Regions from separate parts of the Pseudomonas sp. Marseille-P9899 genome, predicted to be linked through region 1. Evidence: riboswitches for the same ligand, from Rfam matches in the RefSeq annotation. Region 1 holds a riboswitch; each other region holds the start of a gene.
The links. A riboswitch is a leader RNA that binds a small molecule or an ion and turns the genes downstream of it on or off. The one in region 1 is predicted to bind cobalamin.
Positions count from the first base shown of each region.

Region 2: linked by a shared signal. The riboswitch ahead of HWV67_RS08880 (TonB-dependent receptor) and the one ahead of cobO (cob(I)yrinic acid a,c-diamide adenosyltransferase) in region 1 are both predicted to bind cobalamin.
Region 3: linked by a shared signal. The riboswitch ahead of HWV67_RS04535 (CbtB domain-containing protein) and the one ahead of cobO (cob(I)yrinic acid a,c-diamide adenosyltransferase) in region 1 are both predicted to bind cobalamin.

Region 1 is NZ_CAESCG010000003.1:815,045-822,442, forward strand. Features, by position in the region: gene HWV67_RS19450 (C40 family peptidase) at 1-243, shown strand, start outside; gene HWV67_RS19455 (O-methyltransferase) at 261-911, shown strand; gene HWV67_RS19460 (PQQ-dependent sugar dehydrogenase) at 918-2,234, opposite strand; gene HWV67_RS19465 (hypothetical protein) at 2,332-2,910, opposite strand; cobalamin riboswitch at 3,062-3,281, shown strand; gene cobO (cob(I)yrinic acid a,c-diamide adenosyltransferase) at 3,427-4,038, shown strand; gene HWV67_RS19475 (cobyrinate a,c-diamide synthase) at 4,035-5,330, shown strand; gene bluB (5,6-dimethylbenzimidazole synthase) at 5,327-5,977, shown strand; gene cbiB (adenosylcobinamide-phosphate synthase CbiB) at 5,974-6,882, shown strand; gene cobD (threonine-phosphate decarboxylase CobD) at 6,875-7,398, shown strand, end outside.
Region 2 is NZ_CAESCG010000001.1:2,065,888-2,073,285, forward strand. Features, by position in the region: partial or broken gene HWV67_RS08860 (potassium transporter Kup) at 1-203, opposite strand, end outside; gene HWV67_RS08865 (FecCD family ABC transporter permease) at 309-1,175, opposite strand; gene HWV67_RS08870 (ABC transporter substrate-binding protein) at 1,172-2,140, opposite strand; gene HWV67_RS08875 (ABC transporter ATP-binding protein) at 2,137-2,922, opposite strand; gene HWV67_RS08880 (TonB-dependent receptor) at 2,958-5,096, opposite strand; cobalamin riboswitch at 5,205-5,410, opposite strand; gene HWV67_RS08885 (aldehyde dehydrogenase family protein) at 5,797-7,215, opposite strand; gene HWV67_RS08890 (homoserine dehydrogenase) at 7,228-7,398, opposite strand, start outside.
Region 3 is NZ_CAESCG010000001.1:999,200-1,006,597, forward strand. Features, by position in the region: gene thpR (RNA 2',3'-cyclic phosphodiesterase) at 1-182, shown strand, start outside; gene HWV67_RS04495 (hypothetical protein) at 311-1,330, shown strand; gene HWV67_RS04500 (gamma-glutamyl-gamma-aminobutyrate hydrolase family protein) at 1,565-2,377, opposite strand; gene hpaR (homoprotocatechuate degradation operon regulator HpaR) at 2,756-3,178, shown strand; gene HWV67_RS04510 (hypothetical protein) at 3,348-3,644, shown strand; gene HWV67_RS04515 (DUF1272 domain-containing protein) at 3,680-3,925, opposite strand; gene cobM (precorrin-4 C(11)-methyltransferase) at 3,996-4,742, opposite strand; gene HWV67_RS04525 (cobalamin biosynthesis protein) at 4,771-5,196, opposite strand; gene HWV67_RS04530 (CbtA family protein) at 5,196-5,888, opposite strand; gene HWV67_RS04535 (CbtB domain-containing protein) at 5,900-6,082, opposite strand; cobalamin riboswitch at 6,182-6,368, opposite strand; cobalamin riboswitch at 6,425-6,633, shown strand; gene cobW (cobalamin biosynthesis protein CobW) at 6,730-7,398, shown strand, end outside.

The DNA.
Region 1 (7,398 bases):
GTCATGGGCGCCCCGAACGTGTCCCGCGACGCCTTGCAGTCCGGTGACCTGGTGTTCTTCGCCACCAACGGTGGCAGTCAGGTCAACCATGCGGGCATCTATGTCGGCGAGGGGCGCTTCGTCCATGCGCCGTCCACGGGCGGGACGGTGCGGCTGGACTATCTGTCGAACAACTACTGGCAAAAGTCCTACCTCAACGCCAAGCGCGTGTTGCAAGGCAACCATCTGGCGCACAACCCCTGATTCCGCCGAGGTAAGCGATGACCGGTCAGACGCTTTACCTCGACGACGCCCTCTACGATTACCTCCGGCGCGTTTCCCTGCGCGAGACGCCGTTGCTCACGCGCCTTCGTGCTGAAACCGCCGCGCGGCCGAACTCCAATTGGCAGGTAGCCCCCGAACAGGGTCAGTTGCTGGCGCTGCTGGTGCGATTGAGCGGTGCGCGCAAATTGATCGAGGTGGGCACCTTCACCGGTTACAGCGCGTTGTGCATGGCCGAAGCCCTGCCAGCGGAGGGCGAATTGCTGTGCTGCGACCTGCCGGGCGACTACCACGACATCGCTCGCCGCTACTGGCGGGAGGCGGGCGTGGAAAGCCGTATCGAGCTGCGCCCTGGTCCGGCGTTGGACACCCTGGCGACGCTGGCGGACGGCGCGTTCGACTTGATCTTCATCGATGCCGACAAGGCCAACTATCCACGCTACCTCGAAGAAGCCCTGCGCCTGCTGCGCCAGGGCGGCGTCGTGCTGTTCGACAACACCTTGTGGAGCGGCCGGGTGCTGCAGGCGCAGCCCGACAGCGACGACACCCGTGCCATCCAGGCCTTGAACCTGGCGCTGCGTGACGATGTGCGGGTGGATTTGTCGCTGCTGCCGCTGGGTGACGGCCTGACGCTGTGTCGCAAGCGCTGAACGTCCTCAAGGCGCCTTGCTGACCCGCCAGATCACATTGCCCACGTCGTCGGCCACCAGCAGCCCGCCGCGCTGATCGTTGATCACCCCCACCGGCCGGCCCATGGCCTTGCCGTCGTCATTGAGGAAGCCGGTGAGCAGATCGATCGGTTTGCCCGCTGGTTTGCCCGTGGTACTGAACGGCACGAACAGCACTTTGTAGCCACTGTGCGGCTTGCGGTTCCAGGAGCCGTGCTGGCCGATGAACGCGCCCTGGTCGAACGGCGGCGGCAGGACGCCGGGCTCAGCGAAGGTCAGGCCCAGAGACGCGGTATGTGGGCCGACCGCGTAGTCCGGGGCGATGGCCTTGGCCACCAGGCTCGGGTCCTGCGGTTGCACGCGCACATCCACATGTTGCCCGTAATAGCTGAACGGCCAGCCATAGAAACCGCCGTCGCGCACCGAGGTGATGTAGTCCGGCACCAGATCGCTGCCGATTTCGTCACGCTCGTTCACCGCCGTCCACAGTTGCCCGCTGCGCGGTTCCCAGGCCAGGCCGTTGGGGTTGCGCAGGCCTGAGGCGAAGATTCGGTGGCTGCCGGTGGCCGGGTCGATTTCCCAGATCGCCGCGCGGCCTTCTTCCTTGTCCAGGCCGTTCTCGGCGACGTTGCTGTTGGAGCCGACGGTGACGTAGAGCTTCTTGCCGTCGCGGCTGGCAATCACGTTCTTGGTCCAGTGGTGGTTCAGCGGGCCGCCGGGCAGCTCGGCGACGACTTCGCCGGGCGTGTTGATCACGGTGGCGCCGGTTTCGTATTTGAAGCGCAGCAGGCGATCGGTGTCGGCCACATAGAGGTCGTTGCCCACGAGGGTCATGCCGAACGGGGAGTTGAGGTTTATCAGGAAGAGCGTGCGGGTTTCGGCGATGCCGTCGCCGTCGGTATCGCGCAGCAGGCTGATGCGATTGGCGCTGGGGACGGCAGCACCCGCGCGGGCCATGACCTTGTTCATCACCCAGCCCTTGATGCCCTTGCCGTCCTCGGGTTTTGGCGGGGCGTTGGTTTCCGCCACCAGCACGTCGCCGTTGGGCAACACGTACAGCCAGCGCGGATGGTCCAGGCCGCTGGCGAAAGCCGCCACCTGGGTGCCGGGCGCCGCGACGGGCTTGGCGCCTTTCGGCCAGCCGACCGCAGGGGCGATGTTGACGGTGGGGATCAGCGTCTTGTTCGGTTCCGGCAATTGCGGGGTCGGGCCGCTGCCGTCGGTGACCTGGAGCCGGGCGGTTTCACCGCAGGCGCTCAGTCCGGTGGTGATGGCCAGTAGCAGGGCGATGCGTAGTGAAGACATGAGCGACTCCTCGGGGAACGGGTCCTTACAAGGAGTCAGAGGCGGATCGGAGGAGGGAGGTTCAATCGCCGGGGCCGCAAGGCGACCCCGGCAATCCTCAGGCCTGCTTCAACAGCAGGGCAACCCCGGGATAGTACTGGCCGAACTCGTCGTGCAGCTTTCGATAGCCATACGGGAAACACCAGGCAATAACGCAGGCGTTGTGTTTTTGCAGGTCGTCGACCAGGTCCTGCAATTCTTCGGGGCTGGCATGCTGGCCCAGTTTGCACGGGCTGGCGAACAGCGCGGCGATCTTCAACTGGCTCGGGTAGGCGACATTGCGCGCGCTGGCGCTGACTTCCTGCAAGGCCGGGCTCAGGTCCAGCCGGCCGACCTTCGGCCAGCGCTGGCTGGCATGCAGGTACGCCGATTCATCGCGGCTGGCGATCAGCAAGTCGCAGCGGGCACCGCGTTCGCCTTCGTCGCGCTGTTTCTTGCTCTGGAAATCCTGAAGGGTGACCAGCTCGGCTTGCCAGATGGCTGCCGAGAGGATCCCGAGGTTGCCCTGGAGCCCTTGCCAGTAAGGTCCTTCGTTGTCGCCGAGGGTCTGGTTGAAGCGTTCGATGCATTCGCCCCAACGCTCCAGCGCCGGGCGCAGGAATTCCAGGCGAGGATTGTTGATGATCAGGCCTTGCATGCTGCTCTCCTTTCGTAATTGTTGTACGAGTACAGCGGAAAACCGTGGCACTTTGATATCACTCGACTGAGTGTTGCACAAGACGACAGAAACGCCATCGGTCGCCTCGTACCGGGCGCCTTTCATTGACGCTCCGGGTCCAACCCTCTAACCTTTGCGGCTTGTTTCAGGTGCTCTGTGGCCCGCCGGCCGACAGGGTGAAACAGGGAAGCCGGTGAGCACGCCAGACGTGCGATTCCGGCGCTGCCCCCGCAACGGTAAATGAGTCAAGGCTGCGCATGGCCACTGGGTGTCGTCACCCGGGAAGGCGCCCGGCCAGGATCTGAAATCCGCTCATGAGCCCGGAGACCGGCCTGCAAACAGTCAACGGCATCACGGAGGGTGATGCGCGGTTTTTCGGGTCTTGCCGCCCGACTCCTGCGCGTTCCGTGTGCCACCACCCCTTCATCTGTCGTTGCCCCCAGCCTTGTCGCTCCAGCGGACAAGCCGCGCCGACAGTGGCCCGCGGAGATCCCGATGACCGAATCCACCGAACGTGACGAACGCCACCTGGCGCGCATGCTGCGCAAAAAGGCGGTGATCGACGAGCGCATCGCCAACTCCCCAAATGAATGCGGCCTGTTGCTGGTACTCAGCGGCAATGGCAAGGGCAAAAGCAGCTCGGCCTTCGGCATGCTCGCCCGGGCTCTCGGCCACGGCATGCAGTGCGGCGTGGTGCAGTTCATCAAGGGGCGCAACGCCACGGGCGAAGAGCTGTTCTTCCGCCGCTTCCCTGAAGAAGTGCGCTATCACGTGATGGGCGAGGGCTTCACCTGGGAAACCCAGGACCGCCAGCGCGACATCGCCGCCGCCGAAGCCGCCTGGGCGGTGTCCCGGCAACTGCTGCAAGACCCGAGCATCGGCTTCGTGGTGCTCGATGAGCTGAACATCGCCCTCAAGCACGGTTACCTCGACCTCGAACAGGTGCTGTCCGACCTGCAGGCCCGCCCGCCGATGCAGCACGTGATCGTGACCGGCCGCGGCGCCAAGGACGAGATGATCGAACTGGCCGACACCGTCACCGAAATGGGCATGATCAAACACGCCTTCCAGGCCGGCATCCGTGCCCAGAAGGGCGTCGAACTATGAGCGACACCCGGCATTGCCCGGCGGTACTGATCGCCGCGCCGGCTTCCGGTCAGGGCAAGACCACCGTCACCGCGGCCCTGGCCCGTCTGCACCGTAACCAGGGGCGCAAGGTCCGGGTCTTCAAGTGCGGCCCGGATTTCCTCGACCCGATGATTCTCGAACGTGCCAGCGGCGCGCCGGTGTACCAGCTCGACCTGTGGATGGTCGGCGCCGAGGAAAGCCGGCGCCTGCTCTGGGAAGCGGCGGCCGAGGCCGACCTGATCCTGATCGAAGGCGTCATGGGGCTGTTCGACGGCACGCCGTCCAGCGCCGACCTGGCGCGGCATTTCGGCGTGCCGGTGCTGGCGGTGATCGACGGCACGGCCATGGCCCAGACTTTCGGCGCTCTGGCCCTCGGCCTGGCGCGTTACCAGCCCGACCTGCCGTTCGCCGGGGTGCTGGCCAACCGGGTCGGCTCGCTGCGCCACGCGCAGCTGCTTGAAGGCAGCCTGACCGAAGGGCTGCGCTGGTACGGCGGGCTGTCGCGGGAGACCGGCATCGAACTGCCGAGTCGCCACCTCGGGCTGGTCCAGGCCAGCGAACTGACCGACCTCGACCACCGCCTCGATGCCGCCGCCAAGGCGCTGGGCGACAGTTGCCAGTCGGCCTTACCGCCGCCGGTGGCGTTCAGCGGGCCGGCGCCGCGCAGCATCGAGCGTCGTCTTGAGGGCGTGCGCATTGCCGTGGCCCGCGACGAAGCGTTCGCCTTCACCTACGGCGCCAACCTTGAGCTGCTGCGGGCGATGGGTGCTGAGCTGAGTTTCTTCTCGCCGGTCCACGACCGCGAAATCCCGCCGGCCGACAGCCTGTACCTGCCCGGCGGCTACCCGGAACTGCACCACCACACCCTCGCCGCGAACGCGCCGATGCTGGCGGCCATCCGCGCCCACCATCAGGCGGGCAAGCCGTTGCTGGCCGAGTGCGGGGGCATGCTCTTCCTGCTCGATGCGCTGACCGATGTCGTCGGCGAGCGTGCCGAGCTGGCCGGGCTGCTGTCCGGCGAAGCGGTGATGCAGAAGCGCCTTGCCGCGCTGGCCCTGCAAGCGGTGGAACTGCCGGAAGGCACCCTGCGCGGGCACACCTACCACCATTCGCTGACCAGCACCGAACTGGAACCCATCGCCCGCGGCCAGAGCCCCAACGGCGGACGTGGCGCCGAAGCGGTGTACCGCCTTGGCCGGTTGACCGCGTCGTACGTGCATTTCTACTTCCCGTCCAACCCTGATGCGACGGCGGCGCTGCTGGCACCATGAGCGAACACGCCTACAGCGAGGCCGAGCGCGCGGCGATCTACCGCGCCATCGGCGAGCGCCGCGACATGCGTCATTTCAGCGGCGGCGAGGTAGCGCCCGAGTTGCTCGCCCGTTTGCTGGAGGCGGCGCACCAGGCGCCCAGCGTCGGCTTGATGCAGCCCTGGCGCTTCATCCGCATTACCCGCCGCGACCTGCGCCAGCGCATTCAGGCGCTGGTGGAGGACGAGCGCATACGCACCGCCGAAGCGCTGGGGCAGCGCTCCGATGAGTTCATGAAACTCAAGGTCGAAGGCATCAACGACTGCGCCGAAGTGCTGGTCGCCGCGCTGATGGACAAGCGCGAGGCGCATATCTTCGGCCGTCGCACCTTGCCGGAAATGGACCTCGCCTCGCTGTCCTGCGCCATCCAGAACCTGTGGCTGGCGGCCCGCGCCGAAGGCCTGGGGATGGGCTGGGTGTCGCTGTTCGATCCGCAGGCACTGGCCGATCTGCTGGGCATGCCGGTGGGCGCCAAGCCGCTGGCGATTCTCTGCCTGGGCCCGGTGCACGAATTTTACCCGGCGCCGATGCTGGCGCTGGAAGGCTGGACCACGCCGCGACCGCTGGCGGACATGCTGTTTGAAAACCAATGGGGAGAAGCCGAATGAGTGTGGCCTTGCTGACCGTGGCCGGGGTGGCGCTGGACGCTCTGCTGGGCGAACCGCGGCGCTGGCATCCGCTGGTGGCGTTCGGCAACATGGCCGGGCGCCTGGAACAGCGTTTCAACGCGGGCGGGCGCGGCTGGCGCAGCCATGGCGTCACCGCCTGGGTTCTCGCGGTGGTGCCATTGACGCTGCTGGCCACGGCCTTGTCCTGGCTGCCGTACATCGGCTGGCTGGTGGAGATCCTCGCGTTGTACTGCGCCCTCGGTCTGCGCAGCCTCGGTGAGCATGTGCAGCCGGTGGCCGATGCCCTGCGCGCTGGCAACCTGGACGAAGCGCGTCAGCGCGTGGGTTATCTGGTCAGCCGGCAGACTTCCGAGCTGGACGAAACCGCCGTGGCCCGCGCCGCGACCGAGTCGGTGCTGGAAAACGGCAGCGACGCGGTGTTCGCCGCGTTGTTCTGGTTTGTCGTTGCTGGCGCGCCGGGGGTGGTGCTCTATCGTCTGAGCAATACGCTGGATGCCATGTGGGGTTACCGCAACGAACGCTTCGAGCGCTTCGGCTGGGCCGCGGCGCGTATCGACGACGTGCTCAATTACCTGCCGGCGCGGCTGGTGGCGCTAACCTACGCGCTGCTCGGCAAGACCCGCCTGGCGCTGAAGTGCTGGCGCCAGCAGGCGCCGCAATGGGACAGCCCCAACGCCGGCCCGGTGATGGCGGCTGGGGCCGGTGCCCTTGGCGTCGAGCTGGGTGGGCCGGCGGTCTACCACGGTGAGTTGCACGAGCGCGCCCGCCTGGGCGAAGGCCCGGCGGCCGACGCCGGCTCCATCGAGCGCGGCTGGCGGCTGGTGTGTCAGGGCGTCTGGTTGTGGCTGTTGCTGCTGTGCCTGGGAGCCGAATTCTATGCTTGAACACGGTGGCCGCCTGCTGCGGGCGATCGAGCACTACGGCATCGCCCGCGAGGACTGGCTGGACCTGTCCAGCGGCATAGCGCCCTGGTCTTTCCCCATCCCCGAGATTCCATTGCGCGCCTGGGCGCGACTGCCTGAAACCGATGATGGCCTGGAGCAGGCCGCAGCCGGGTATTACGGCGTCTCGCACCTGCTGCCGGTAGCCGGCTCGCAGGCGGCGATCCAGGCGCTGCCGCGCTTGCGCCCGCGCGGCACCGTCGGCGTGCTCTCGCCGTGCTATGCCGAGCATGCCGAAGGCTGGCGCCGTGCCGGGCATCACGTGCTGGAATTGAGCGAGGAGCAACTCGCCGGGCAACTCGACCACCTCGACGTGCTGGTGGTGGTCAACCCCAACAATCCTACGGGCCGCCTGCTGCCGGCGGACACCTTGCTCGACTGGCATCAGCGCCTGTCGCGCCACGGCGGCTGGCTGCTGGTGGACGAAGCCTTCATGGACAACACGCCGGCGCACAGCAT
Region 2 (7,398 bases), on a different contig from region 1:
GACCAGAACACCAGTGACAGGATCCCCAGCACACCGTCATGGCTGGGCTGAACGCCGTAGTGGCCGGAGAACACCTCTTTAAGGGTGTACAAGGGGCTGGTGCCGATATCGCCATACACCACGCCGGCTGCGGCGATCAGCATGCCGATGCCGGAGGTTTTGGCGTGATGGGAGGGTTCTGCAACGGTCAGTGCTTCACTCACGGGTGACTTCTCTGGGTTGAGGGGCTGACGCGGGCCCTTCATGAGCTGGTGTATTTCACCGGGGGGGCGTCCGGGTGCGGGCAAAAAAACGCGCTCAGTATCGTTTTATGCGTTGGGATGGGGCGTAAAAAAGGCGTAAAAATTCGGGTTTTTTTGGGGGTGGGTATCTGCACATTTCATGGCTGTTTGGCGACCAGGTGCTAGCCGAAAGGTTTTCAGCGCCCTCAAGATCGAGCGCCGCCCGCTGAAACCCAGACTGATAGCCGTCTGTTCACCACTCATCAGCGCATTCAGCCCGCGGGCCAGCACCCACAGCGCCAGCATGCAAGCCGCCACGCACAACGCCGGCAGCCAGATCACGTCCCAGCGCGCCGAGCCCAGGCCGCCCAGCATCCAGAACACCACCGACGCCGCAGCATGCTGCTCGCCGGTAAACAGCAACAGGTTCACCCCCGCCATCAGCACGAACGACACGGCAACGCCGGCGAGCAACAGCCGGTCGCTTTCGAGACGCCCGTCCCGTCGGGCCACCGCCAGCACCAGCAACATGCTGCCCGCCGCGCCGATAAACGCCGCCAGCGGCAGGCTGAAGATGCCGATGAATTCGCCGAGATAGAGGATCACCAGCACCGCCCCCAGCGCCGCGCCGGAGCTGACGCCGAGCAGGTGCGGATCCGCCAGCGGATTGCGGGTCACCGCCTGCAACGCGGTGCCGACCAACGCGAGGCCCGCGCCGACCAGCGCGCCAAGCAGCACCCGCGGCGCACGGATCAGCCAGACGATATGCTCCTGCCCCGCACTCCAGCTCACCGGCAGCTCAAGCCCGGCCTGCCGGCCAACGATCCCCCAGACGGTGCCCAGCGGAATCACCGCTGGCCCGAACGCCAGCGCGACCACGCAGGACAGCAGAATGACCAGCAGCAAGGCCGCGAGCAGCCCGCGATAGGCGGCATGGCTTCGGATCAGCATCAGTGCGAGTCCTGCGCGAACAGCCGGGGGTGCAGGCCCGCGGCGAGTTTTTCGATGGCGATGGCGTTCTCTACCGACGGTGTGACTTCCAGATAGGTCAGCACCACAAAACGCTGCTCGCGAATGGCCCGCACCGTTTGCAACGCCGGATGGCGCAACAGGAAATCACGTTTCTGCTGCCAGCTCAGCGGGCCGTAGTCGACGATCGCGATAACCTCCGGATCGCGCTCCACCACGCTTTCCCAGTTCACCTGGGTCCAGCTGGCGGCGACGTCATCCATGATGTTGTGTCCGCCGGCAGCGTCGATCAGCGCCTGGGGCATGCCGAGGCGGCCCGAGGTGGTGGGCCGGTCTTCACCGCTGTCGTAGAGGAATACCCGCGGTGCTTCCGGCGCCTGCCGAACGGTGCTGGCGACCGCGTCGATACGCTCGCGCATCTGGCCGACCAGCGCCTGGGCCCGCACTTCGACGGAGAAGATTCGCCCCAGGTTCGTCAGGTCGCGGTACACGTCATCCAGGCTGGCGCGCGGCTGTTTCATGATCCATGAGCAGGATTCGCTGAGCTCATAGACCGGAATGCCGAACGCCGCGAGGGACGTCGGGGTCAGCGGGCCACCGATGCGCATGCCGTAATTCCAGCCGGCGAAAAACAGGTCCGCGTCCACCGCCAGCAGCGTTTCAACGGACGGATAACGGCTGGCGAGCTGCGGCACACCTTGCAGCACCTCGCTGATCCAGGGGTCGCGGTGCTTGGTGGCGGTAAAGCCAGTGTAGCCGGCCAGACGCTCGCGCACGCCCAGGTGCAGGAGCATGCCGGTCATATTCACATCGTGCACCACGACCCGTTGCGGCGCCTTGTTCAAGGTGACGTCGCGGTCGCAACTGCGCACGGTGAGGGGGTAATCGCTGGCCAGCGACGGCGTCGCCGCCAACGCCAGCATCAGGCCGGCAAGTAACCGATAGTTCATGGTTGAGTGATCCAGGTGATACGCGGATAGGCGTGCAGCGGGTGGGTGTCGACCAGTGCTCGCACACCGAAAACTTCATGCAGCAGCTCGCTGGTCAGGACCTCGGCCGGCGTTCCGCTGGCAACGATGCGGCCCTCGGCAATGACGCAGAGCCGGTCGCAAAACGCCGCCGCCAGGTTCAGGTCATGAAAGCTGGCGAGGACGCTCAGATCGAGGCTGCGCAGATGACCCAGGAGCTCGAGCTGATAACGCGGGTCGAGGTGGTTGGTCGGCTCGTCGAGAATCAACAGGCCAGGCTGTTGCACCAATGCCCTCGCCAGCAGCACGCGCTGTTTTTCGCCACCGGACAGGCTGGCAAAACTGCGCAGCGCGCACGCCGTGAGCCCTACCCGCTCCAGCGCCTGCGCCACCTGCACGGCATCGTCCGCGCTGTCACCGTCGAACAGGCCTTGATGCGGGGTACGCCCCATGGCCACGACGTCGGCAACGGTCAGGCCGAATTCCTGGGGAAACTCCTGCAACACCACGGCAATGCGCTGTGCGCACCAGCGCGGGGTGCGCCGCCACAGGTTCTCGCCGTCCAGCGTCACGCTGCCCAGGGCCGGTTCATAGGCACGGTAGGCGCAGCGCAACAGGCTGGTCTTGCCGCTGCCGTTGGGGCCGATCAGACCGACGAATTCGCCCTGGCCAACCTGCAGGTGGATATCCCGCAGCAGCCAGAGCGGATCGCGGTCACGGCCGGGGGCGGCCCAGGCCAGCCCCTCGATACTGAGTGAGGACATTCAGTCTCCGTGCGCCCCCGCCCGGGGCGCGGCAGTCAGAAGGTGTAGTCAGCCGTGACGAAGAACGAGCGCGGCTCGCCCAGGTACCACTGCCGACCGTTGTTGCCGGTGGTGGTGGCGTACTGACGATCGAACAGGTTGTTCAGTTGCAGGCCGAGGGTCAGGTCCGGCTGGACGTGCCAGTCGACGTTGGCATCGACCACGGTGTAACTCGGGACTTCAACCGTGTTGGCGTTGTCGCCATAACGGCTGTCCACGTAGCGCGCACCCGCACCCGCGCTGAAGCGCTCGGCGAAGTCCTTGCTCAGCCACAGGTTGGCGGAACGGCGTGGCACGTTGACCGGTTGATTGCCCTTGAAGTCGTTGCTGCCGCTGGCGAACTCGTCGTACTCGGCGCGAACCCAGGCGGCGTTGGCCGAAAGCTGCACGTCGTATGGCAGACGCAGTTCCAGGGTGGCCTCGATGCCGTCGGAGGACTGCTGGCCGATCTGCTGCTGGATCGTCGGGTTGACCGGATCAGTGCTCAGCAGCTTCTTCTTGACGATGTGATACGCGGCCAGGGTCCATTCGCCACGGCCATCGAGCAACTGCTGCTTGATGCCCACTTCAGTCTGTTTCGCGGTGCTGAGGTCCCATTGCTGCTGCGCGGTCGAGAGGGTCAGCAGGTTGCTGACGCCTTCGGTGCTGGTCGCGTACTGGCCGTACAGCGAAAGGTCCTCGGTGACGGCGAACACCAGGCCGGCGCGCCAGTTGCCGCCGGACAGGCTGCGATCGCTGCGGGTATCGGTCGCCACGTCGGTACGGTCGAGGTGAACCTGATCGCGGCGCACGCCGGTGATCAGCGACAACTGCTCGGTGAGCTGGGTACGGTTCTCGGCGAACAGCGAGAACTGCTTCGCCTGGTTGGCGTCGCGGGAGCGATACGGGTCGGTGCTGACATAGCCGCCGCCACCCGAGCCGGCCAGCGGCACGGTGTCGCTGTAGACGTTGTCGAAGTCATGCTTGCGCACGAAGCGGATCGAGTTGTAGTCCGCGCCGACCACGGTGCGGCTGTCCAGTCCGAACAGCGAATGCTGCAGGGTGAAGGTCTGACGGTCGCCCACCTGCTCCTGAGTCTGCTTGATGCTGATGAAGCTGTCGCGGCGCACGAGGTCACCCGGCAGCCAGGTGTAAGTCTCGGCATTGCGCCAGCGGCGCTGGGCCTTGAGGAAGTACAACTGGTTGCTGGCGCTGAGGTTGTCGTTGATCGTCCAGTCCGTGACCAGCCGGGTGGACTGGTCGTTGTAGTGATCGGTCGCGTCCTCGACGTTGTAGTTGTGGTCGCGCAGCGACTCGCGGAAATGCCCGTCCACCAGCGGCGTACCGAAGTAGCGCTGCGGCTCCTGGTCAACGTAGTCATGGCTGAAGGTGAAGCTCAGGTCGTCGGTGGCCTGCCAGCGCAGCGAGCCGCTGAGGGCGATGCTTTCCGAGTTGCCGCGATCAACCCAGCCGTTGCTCGCCTGCTGGTTCAGGTTGAAGCGGTAGCTGAGGGTATCGGTCAGCGAGCCGCCGCTGTCCAGCGCGGCCTGGCGTTTGTCGTCCGAGCCATAGCCGAGGCGCAGGTGATTGCGGATCTCGCCCTCGAACGGTTTCTTCGGCACCACGTTGATCACCGCACCGGTAGCGCCTTCGCCATAGAGCACCGAAGCCGGGCCGCGCAGCACATCGATGCGTTCCACCGCCCAGGTGTCCACCGGGAAGGTGACGGTGCCGGCGCCGACATACAGGCGGGTGCCGTCATACAACTGCATGGTCGAGCTGTGGCCGGTGAAGCCGCGGGCCGACAGCGCGGTGCCGCCGTTGCCGGGGGTGCCGATGAAGGTGACGCCCGGGGAACGGGTCACGGCGTCCTGCACCGTGGCGTTGTTGCGCTTGAGGATCTGCTCGGCGCTGATGCTGGTCACACTGGCCGGGGTTTCCAGCGGCGTCAGCCCCAGGCGCGAGCCGCTGGTGCTCGCGGTATGCAGGTCAGGCTGGGGATTCTGCTCGGCGACCTCGTTGATGGCGGTGGCCGGCAAGGACAGGGCTTTGTCGTCTTCGGCGGCGTGCGCCGGGAGGGACAGAAACACGCAAGGTGCGAGGCTGGCACACAGCAGCGTGCCCGAGAAGGAGTTGAACAGGGAGTTACGGGACATGTCGTTCCACTTGAAGCAGGAATGAAAGAATCCCGGAGGGAACAACGCATAGGGAATCGCGGGCGCGACAGCCCACGGAAACCGGCCTGCGCCCGCCCACCGCGGGTTTGCCAAACAATGCTTCAGGCCGGTCTCCGGGCTCGCGAGGGTCATGAAACATTCACCTTCCCATGCACGGGGCACAGTGGCGTATCGAATGTTTCGCTCGCATACCGTTGCGGGGGCAGCGCCGGACTGATCAGCAAAGTGACGAACCGGCTTCCCGTTTCACCCCATACACGACGGTATGGGACACCTGAAACAGGCGCGCATCTGACCATCAAAGTGTTGGAAGGTCAACGACACAGGTGTTGGTGGCCGGCCCGCGGACCGCATGGGCATCTACACATCTCACCGGCAAAGATACTGGTTTGACGCGGAACTTGTGGGAGCGGATTTATCCGCGAAGGGTCGCATAGCGGCCCCAAAACCATCCAGCACGGGGTGGCTGTCTATATCCGGAATATCTGTCGACCTTCAGGATGCCTGAAGGTGAGATCCAATCCACGCAGGAACAGGGTGGTGGATGGGTTTAGGGCCGCTGCGCGGCCCTTCGCGGATGAATCCGCTCCCACAGAATCGCAAGTGGCTGAAGGTTTGCGATTGCCTGCGAGAGGTGTAGATACCGGACCCCAGGACCGGCAATCACCGATGCATCGCCTCAGCCCAGTTCGTTGATGCACACCACTTTTGGCTGCGTCATGTCTTCATAGGCGAAGCGCACCCCTTCCCGGCCGAGGCTGCCGTATTTGAAGCCGCCGAATGGCATGGCGTCGAAGCGGTAGTCGGACGAGTCGTTGATCATCACGCCACCGGCCTCGATGCGCCGCGCCAGCTTCAGCGCGGTCGACAGGTCGCGGGTGAACACGCCGGCGTGCAGGCTGTATTCCGGCGCGTTGGCCAGGGCGACGGCGTCGTCGAGGTGGTCGAACGGTTCGAGGATCACCACCGGCGCGAACACTTCCTGCTGCCAGATCCGGCTGCCGTGGCTGACCTGTTCCAGCACGGTCGGTGCGTACAGCGCGCCCTCGCGGCGATGACCGCAAAGCACCCTGGCGCCGTCCACCACGGCGTCCTCGACCAGTTGCTCGGTACGGCAGGCCGCCTGCTCGGTGACCATCGGCCCGACATCCGTTTCGCGAAGCGACGGGTCGCCCAGGTTCAAGGCCCGCGACTGCGCCACGAACTGTTCGCGGAACGCTGGATAAATCTCGCGGTGCACCAGGATCCGCTGGGTACCGATGCAGTTCTGCCCGGCGGCCCAGAAGGCACCCGAAACACAGGACTCCACGGTCGGCCCGAGGTCGCAGTCTTCCAGCACCAGCACCGGCGCGTTGCCGCCCAGGTCCATCGCCAGCTTTTTCAGCCCGGCGCTGCGGGCGATGGATTCGCCGGTGGCAAAGCCGCCGGTGAAGGAAATCATCCGCACCTCGCGCAGTTCGACCAGCGCCCGGCCCAGTTCCACGCCGCCGGTGGCGGTGGTCACCACGCTGTCCGGGAGGCCGGCCTGGACCAGGCACGCCACCAGTTTCAACGCCGACAACGGCGCCAGCTCGGACGGTTTGAGGATCACCGCGTTACCGCCGGCAATCGCCGGGCCCAGCTTGTGCGCGACCAGATTCAGCGGGTCGTTGTAAGGCGTGATCGCGACGATCAGCCCCAGCGGCTCGCGGGTGAACCAGCCCTGGCGCGACTCCGAACCTTCATAGGCTTCGAACGGCACCACTTCACCGGCATTGCGCCGCGCTTCTTCGGCGGACAGCTTCAGCGTGTTCACACAGCGCTTCACTTCCTTCTCGGCCTGGCGCAGGGTTTTCCCGGCTTCGGCCACGATCAGGCTGGCGAACGCCGCGGCGTCGGCTTCCACAAGTCGCGCGGCCTCCTCGAGAATCCGCGCACGGCGATGGCGTGGCAACGCCGCGCTTTCGCTGACGCCCGCCCGCGCCCGCGCCAGCAGGCCCGGCACCGCTGCAGCGTCGAGGTTGGGCACGCGACCGACCACACGGCCATCGAACGGGCTGAACACCTCGATGTGGCTGGGGGCTACGGATTGAACACTGGTCATGCGAGATACGCTCATGAAAGGCTCCCGTTACTGTCGGTCGGTGGTGTGCAGGGCGATGATGTCGGAGAGCAAGGCAAACGCCGTCTCGATCCGGCCGGCGCCTGGCCCGGACACCGTGACGGCGCCCAGCAGTTCGGTGTTGAACGAGATCGCGTTGACCGCGCCGGAGATGCCGGCCAGCGGGTGCTCGACCGGAAG
Region 3 (7,398 bases), on a different contig from region 1:
GCTTCGAGGTCGATCCGCGCGAGTTCCGTCCGCACTTGACCCTGATGCGCGACTTCCGGGGTGGTGTCCCGGAGACGGCGCTGGATACCGAGTTTCGGCTGGTGGCCGAGACGTTCGTGTTGTACGAATCGGTCAAGGGAAGGTATCAGGCTGTGGCGCAGTGGCCTTTGCTGGCTGGATAAGGCGTCTTTGTCGCTACCGTCCTCACAGGCCACTTCTATACTCGGAAAACGGACGCTGAACGGCGTCCGGGGCGGGTGCCCGTACGGGGTGCCCCGGTGTTGTCCCTCGATTCCGGCGGGGCGCGATCGTGAACCAGCCTGTGCTGCCTGTCGCTTTGTTGGTCGGCGTGTTGCTGGCGTTGGGCGGTTGCGGCTCCAGATCCCGCACGCCGGAGCCGCCGCCGGTAGTGCTGTCCCAGGCCGCATGGCAGCAGGTGGATCGCGAAATCGTCATTGCCTCGCGTGGCGCCACCGGCTCGGCGGGGGATTATGCGCGCCGCTCCATGCGCGTTTGGCGCGAGCAAGTGCAGGCCCGCACCGAAGACGACTTCATCCCCTGGTTCACCGGCTATTGGACCCAGCAATGGCTGACCCTCAAGGTCGCCTGGTACAAGATGAGCCAGAACAACGCCCAACCGGACAATCGCCTGGCGCTGTACCTGCAGGAGCAGTACCGCGAGCGGGTGCTGGAGCCGGTGGCGAAAGAGATCAACCCCGATCTGATCCGCGAACGCGCCACTGAACTCTATGTGCAGTTGCTCGGCCAGCAGTTGCAGGGCATCGCCCAGCGCTACCGTGCGGCGCCGGACCAGTTCGCCCTGCACCTGAACCGGATTCCCGCCATTGCCCTGGGCCCGCCGCCGGCACGGGACGCCAGTATTCAACAGGTCCTCGCGGCCCGACCCTTCGTGCAGCTTCCCGCCTGGCTCGCCCTCGATGAACAGGTGCGCAAGGCCGCAACCAACAACGCAACGGCCTCGGACACCGGCCTGTCATCGGTGGCCAGCAAGGCCAGCACCCGCCTTGAAGCGACACTGGCCCCGCGTGGCGCGGCCAGTGCGGTGGCGGCGGCGGTGGGCAAGGCGGCCGGTCTGCTGATCTCCGTCGCTTCGGCTGGCATCGGCGCGATGATGCACGAGAGCGAGCGGCCGGAAATGGTCGAGCAGTTGCGGGTGATCCTCAATGTGGCGCTGAACGAGGAGTGGCAGAGCCTGATGGAGAATCATGCCTCTGGCGTCATGGCGGGGGTGTGGTCGATGGCGGGAGAGATCGAGGGGCGCCTGGGCGCGCAGTCGGAGATGGCGCCGAGAACGGATGCATTTCCTTAGTAATCTCATTAAAAACAATAGCTTATGGTGTTTTATTGATTTCTTTTGTTAGGTTTTTTGGTGCGAGTGATTTGATTTTTGTTTTATAAAAAATACATATATTTCAGTGGCTTACATTATATATTTGATGTTGTTTGTTTTATGTGTGGCGCAAAAAAGCCGCATCAAGGAGTCCTTGGTGCGGCTTTTTAAATTGCAAAAAACCAATTAAATCATCGTCTTGCGTGTTTTTTCTCAAGCAATGCTTTGAGTCTTGCTCTGCTGCCGTTTGGTCGCCTGAGTACGGCAGGCATTGCCGAACGCTTCGAACATCCTGACCGAATCAGGGTTCTTCGCGGCTTGCCATTCCGGGTGCCACTGCACCGCGAACAGGAATGGCGACAGGCTTGGCGCATGGATCGCCTCGACCAGGCCGTCTTCGGCACGGGCCAGCGGCTCAACGCCTTCACCCAGGGTTTTCAGGCCTTGGCCATGCAGCGAGTTGACGCGAATCTCGTCGCTTTGCAGCAGTTCCTGCAGCCAGCTTCCTGGCTCGATGCGCACGCTGTGCACCGCGCTGTACTGCACCTCCACCGGATCTTCCGGGTTTTCCCGGTGATCGTTGAAGCCAGGCTCGGCGTAGACCTTCTGGTAGATGTCGCCACCCAGCGCCACGTTGATTTCCTGCATGCCGCGGCAGATACCGAAGATCGGCAGGCCACGCGCGATAGCCAATTGCACCAGCGGCAGGTCGAAGAGGTCGCGGTTGCGGTCCTGACCCTTGCCTGGAGTCTGGTTTTCCTGGCCGTAGAGGGCCGGGTCGATATTGCTGCCGGCGCCGGTCAGGTACACACCGTCAGCCATGTCCAGATACTGTTCGAGGTCTTCGGTGCCGCAGCAGGTCGGAACCAGGAGGGGGACGCAGTCAGCGTGTTCGACCAGCGGCACGATGTACTTGTGGGTCATCACTTGATAGTCGTGACCCTTGCGCTCTTGAGAGCCCATGGTCATCAGGACGACAGGTTTGCGGGCTTTTTGATTCTTATTGCCAATGTTGCTGTTGGGCATATGTCACCTTGGGACAGGCGCGGCCTGTCATTGTTGTGCAGGCGCGCCGATTGCTGCAGGGCGCTACCCGAGGTTTCGAGCACTGCCGGGTGTGCACGCGAACGTCGATTCCCGGTCGAAACCTGCCGCATAGCTTGCCAGAGCCGTTAAATATATCAAGCGGATTAACCGTTCCGTGTGCATATTTTTTAACGTAAGACCTTTGATTTATCGTTTAACTCTCTGATTGACCTCAGGTAAATGTGATTTTTAGCGGACACGGCAGTTCATTATATTTGACGAGTCTTTCACCGCTGTCCGCACCGTGGCCATTACGGGCCTTGCGGCCCGAAAGCCCCGCTCTTAAGCTTCAGAACCTCCGTTGATATCAGCCTGCCAATGCCTACTCCAAGACCGTCCCTGACCCTCACGCTGTTGCAAGCCCGCGAAGCCACCATGGCCTTCTTCCGCCCGTCGCTCAACGAACACGGCCTTACCGAGCAGCAGTGGCGGGTGATCCGCATCCTGCGCCAGCAAGGCGAGCTGGAAAGCCATCAACTGGCCGAACAGGCCTGCATTCTCAAACCGAGCATGACCGGCGTGCTGAGCCGCCTTGAGCGCGACGGCCTGGTGCGGCGCAAGAAATCCGTGCAGGACCAGCGCCGGGTCTTCGTCAGCCTCACCGAGCAAGGCCAGCAGTGCTTCGTGGACATGAGCGAAGACATGGAGCGCAACTACCAGCGCATTCTCGAACAGTTCGGCGACGCCAAGCTGCAAACGCTGCTGGGGTTGCTCAACGAGCTGAAGAACGTCAAACCCTGAGGGGCCTGGCTGTTCGCGCAACTGAAAAGTCCTACATATACTGTCGGTTATCCGCAACAGCTTGCCGTCGTTGGTCGGACCACGACGTCTCAACGCCGGTGGTAGTGGCTGTATCCGAAGTAACCTGCTCGCGAGTCGTCATTTCAGGCGCTTAAGAGAGGCTATGGCGATGGATATCATCAGTCTGATCATTCAGATCATCAGCGGTGTGGTAGGCGGCAACGCGGCGGGCATGAGCAAACAAGGCATGGGGCCGCTGCTCAATTCGATTCTTGGCGGGGTGGGTGGCGTGGTGCTGGGACAGATCCTGGCGTCATTCACCGGCGATCAGAGCCTGGCCCAGGCTGGCGCGGCAGGCACCCTGGATTTGCCCGCGATCATCAGCAGCGTGGTGGGCGGCGGGGCTGGTGGGGCGGTGCTGACGTTTATCGTCGGGCTGATCAAGAACAAGCTGCAGCCGCATTAGCCATAAAAAAAGGGCCTGCATTGCAGGCCCTTTCTTCAATGAGTCGGGCAACCCTCGGCTTTCACCGTGCGCACTGTCGTTGCCGGATTGCGCGCCAGCTTCTCGCCCACCCTGGCAGGCCTTGGCTGCAACTCGCCGCCGCAGTTCGGGCACTTGCCCTTCAACTGACCTTCCGCACAGCTGCGGCAATAGGTGCATTCGAACGAACAGATCAGGGCATCGCGGCTGTCGCCTGGCAGATCGGTGGAGCAGCATTCACAGCAGGGGCGCAGTTCAAGCATTGAAGGTAGTCCTTTGAGGTATGCCGAAGCGTTAAATTGAAGCAACGCTGATGGCAATGCAATAGCGCGCTCAGGGACGGTAGAGATGCGCGTGGCCCGCCCGGTACAGCGCGGACTCACTGAAACTGTCGCTGGCCAACACCCGGCCCACCAGAATCAGCGCCGTGCGGCGGAAACCTTTAAGTGCCGTCTGCTCGACGATGTCGTCCAGCGTGCTCAACACCCAGTCCTGATCCGGCCAGGTGGCACGGTGGACCACGGCGATCGGGCAGTCGCCGCCGTAATGCGGGCGCAGTTGCTCGACGATCTTTGGCAGATGCCGCACCCCGAGGTGAATCGCCATGGTTGTCTTGTGGCTGGCCAGGCTGGCGAGGGCTTCGCCTTCGGGCATGGGCGAGCTGTCGGCGAAGCGGGTGAGGATCACGCTCTGGGCGATGTCCGGCAGCGTCAGCTCGCAGCCGAGCAGGGCGGCGCTGGCAGCGGTGGCGGTCACGCCGGGGATGATCTGGTAAGGAATGCCCAGTTCACGCAGATGACGAATCTGCTCGCCGATGGCGCCGTACAGGGCGGGGTCGCCACTGTGCACCCGGGCCACGTCCTGGCCCTTGGCATGGGCGGCGCTGATCGCCGCGATGATCTGCTCCAGGTGCAGCTCGGCGCTGTTGATGACGGTCTCGGCCTGGTGCCCTTCGAGCACCGCGGCGGGGACCAGGGAACCGGCGTAGATGATGACCGGGCACTGGCGGATCAGGCGCTGGCCCTTGACGGTGATCAGCTCCGGGTCGCCGGGGCCGGCGCCGATGAAATAGACGGTCATGGCAAATCCTTGAACGAGAGGGGGCGGATTATCCGCCAAACGACGGCGCCCAGGCCAATGCCAGGGTCATGTCGTCGTGGACGATGCGGGTGACCCGCAGTTGCGCGGGCTGTCCGCTGACTTGCTCGGCCAGCGCCAGGGCACAGCTCTCGGCCACGCCATGGCAGCCGCTGTGGCGAAAGGCGACCGGCGAGCGGTGGCTGAGGCGGGTGGCGAAGGGCGCCAGTTGCGCGGCACTGAAGAAGGTCAGCGGCAGGTCGAGGTGCGCGGCCAGTTGCAGCAAGCCGGGTTCGTCGTACTTGAGGTCGATGCTGGCAAGGCCGGCGAGGGCTTCGAGAGGGAGGTCATGGGCTTGCAAGGTCCGCCGTAGCAGCCCGGCCAGATTATCGGCCGGACTGCCGCGGCGGCAGCCCAGCCCGGCGAACAGCGGGGTTGCGCCGGGCGGGAAGGGCATCAGGCAGCCTGGCGGCGATACAGCCAGGCGCTGATCAGGCCGAGGGCGACCCAGAACGCCGCATTGGTCAGCAGCGAAGCAACGATGAACTGCGACTCCAGCGCTTCTGGTGCCAGGCTTTCGTGCACTTCCGGTTGCGGAGCGCCGATCACATGCGGCAGCACCAGCAGCACCAGGCCCATGGCCTTGAGCAGCCAGTTACCGGCGAACACCATCAGCGCCAGGCCAACGGCGGTCGCTGCGGCGGTGCCAATCCACCAGTACTGACGCAGGGCCAGGTCGGCGGCGGCGGTACCCGGCAGTTCCGGCGGCAGGCCCAGGTTCGGCGCCAGGCAGAACACGGCGAAACCACCGAGGCCCCACAGCGCGCCGGTAGTCACGCGGCCTGGACGACGCAGGGTGTACATGGCGGCGAGCAGCAGGGCAAAGCCGACTGCGACCACCAGATTGCCGCCCGTGGTGGACAGCACGCGCTGCCAGCCATCTTCCGGCGACCAGGCTTCGGCGTCGTGATGATGTTCCGCGCCGGCGGCGGCGTCGGCGTGTTCGTGCTCCTGGACGGCCGGGGCCGCGGTTTCATAGGTTTCCGCCTGGAGAATCAGCGGCGCGACCCAGAAGCTTTGCAGCAGGGTCAGCAGCAGTGCGGCCAGCAGGCCGGCGAAGCCTGCAGTGCGAGCGATGCGCATGAACATTGGGGCAGGCCTCAGTGGCAAGGGAAAGCGGCGCTGTGACGGGTATCGTGCGCGGCATTGTGCACCGCTTCGATGTGCGAGAAGCCAGCGAAGTAGACCAGGCACAGGCCCAGCACCGAAGCGCTGACGGCAGCGACGATGCGCTGGCTGAGGGTGGTCGGAGTGACGATGGCGTGACTGGCGATGATCGGCATGGCGCTTTCCTCTTGGTGTTGTCGGCAACAGGCAAGCGCGAAGAACCCCTGGCCGGAATCGCCCAGGGGTTGCAACGTCGCCCGCCCACCGCGGGTTTGGTCAATGCTGTTGTTCAGGCCGGTCTCCGGGCTTGCGAGGGCATTTCGCCGTGGCGTCACCTTCCCATGCCCGCAGGCACAGTGGTCTTGACGCTTTCCTCGCTTACCGTTGCGGGGGCAGCACCGGAATTTACCGGTTTCCCGTTTCACCTTGTAACAAAAAGGCACCCAAACGAATCGCGCTAGGAAATCACGCGCGTTGACATCCGTCAATACAGCGGTTGACCGGCTTCGGGGCACTGCGTAGCCTTGCCGGTTCGAGGTTCTCCGGCAAGGGCCGGAGCTAAGACGGGAACGCGGTGCGCCTTTTTCAGGCCAGGCCGCGGCTGCCCCCGCAACTGTAAGCGCTGCCTTCATCGACACAGCCACTGCCAAACCGGCGGGAAGGCGTCGATGCTGCCCTTGAGGGGCACAGCGCGAGCCAGGAGACCTGCCTCGTTCAGTTTCCGACTTTCAACCGGGCGGGGTGATCCGGTGGCGAACGCGCCCAGGCTGCAGGCCTGCGGCTCCCGTCCCGCATGCCCGCCATCCTGCCAAGGGCATCCGACATGAAAACACTGGCCAAACTCCCCGTCACCATCGTTACCGGCTTTCTCGGCTCGGGCAAAACCACCTTGCTGCGGCACATGCTGGACAACGCCCAGGGCCGCCGCATTGCGGTGATCGTCAATGAATTCGGCGAGCTGGGCATCGACGGCGAAATCCTCAAACAGTGCAGCATCGGCTGCACCGAAGAAGAAGCCAGCGGCCGGGTCTACGAACTGGCCAACGGCTGCCTGTGCTGCACCGTGCAGGAAGAATTCTTCCCGGTCATGCGTGAACTGGTCGCCCGCCGTGGCGACCTCGACCACATCCTGATCGAAACCAGCGGTCTGGCGCTGCCCAAGCCGTTGGTGCAAGCCTTCCAATGGCCGGAAATCCGCAACGCCTGCACCGTTGACGCGGTGATCACCGTGGTCGACAGCCCGGCGGTAGCGGCCGGCACCTTCGCCGCCTTCCCTGAGCAGGTCGATGCCCAGCGCAAGCTGGACCCGAACCTGGATCACGAATCCCCGCTGCACGAACTGTTCGCCGACCAACTGGCCAGCGCCGACCTCGTCGTCCTCAACAAGGCCGACCTGATCGCTGCCGATGCCCTGGCCGCCGTGCGCGCCGAAGTGGCTGAAGAGCTGCCGCCTGCCGTGAAGGTGATCGAAGCCAGCAAAGGCGTGCTGCCG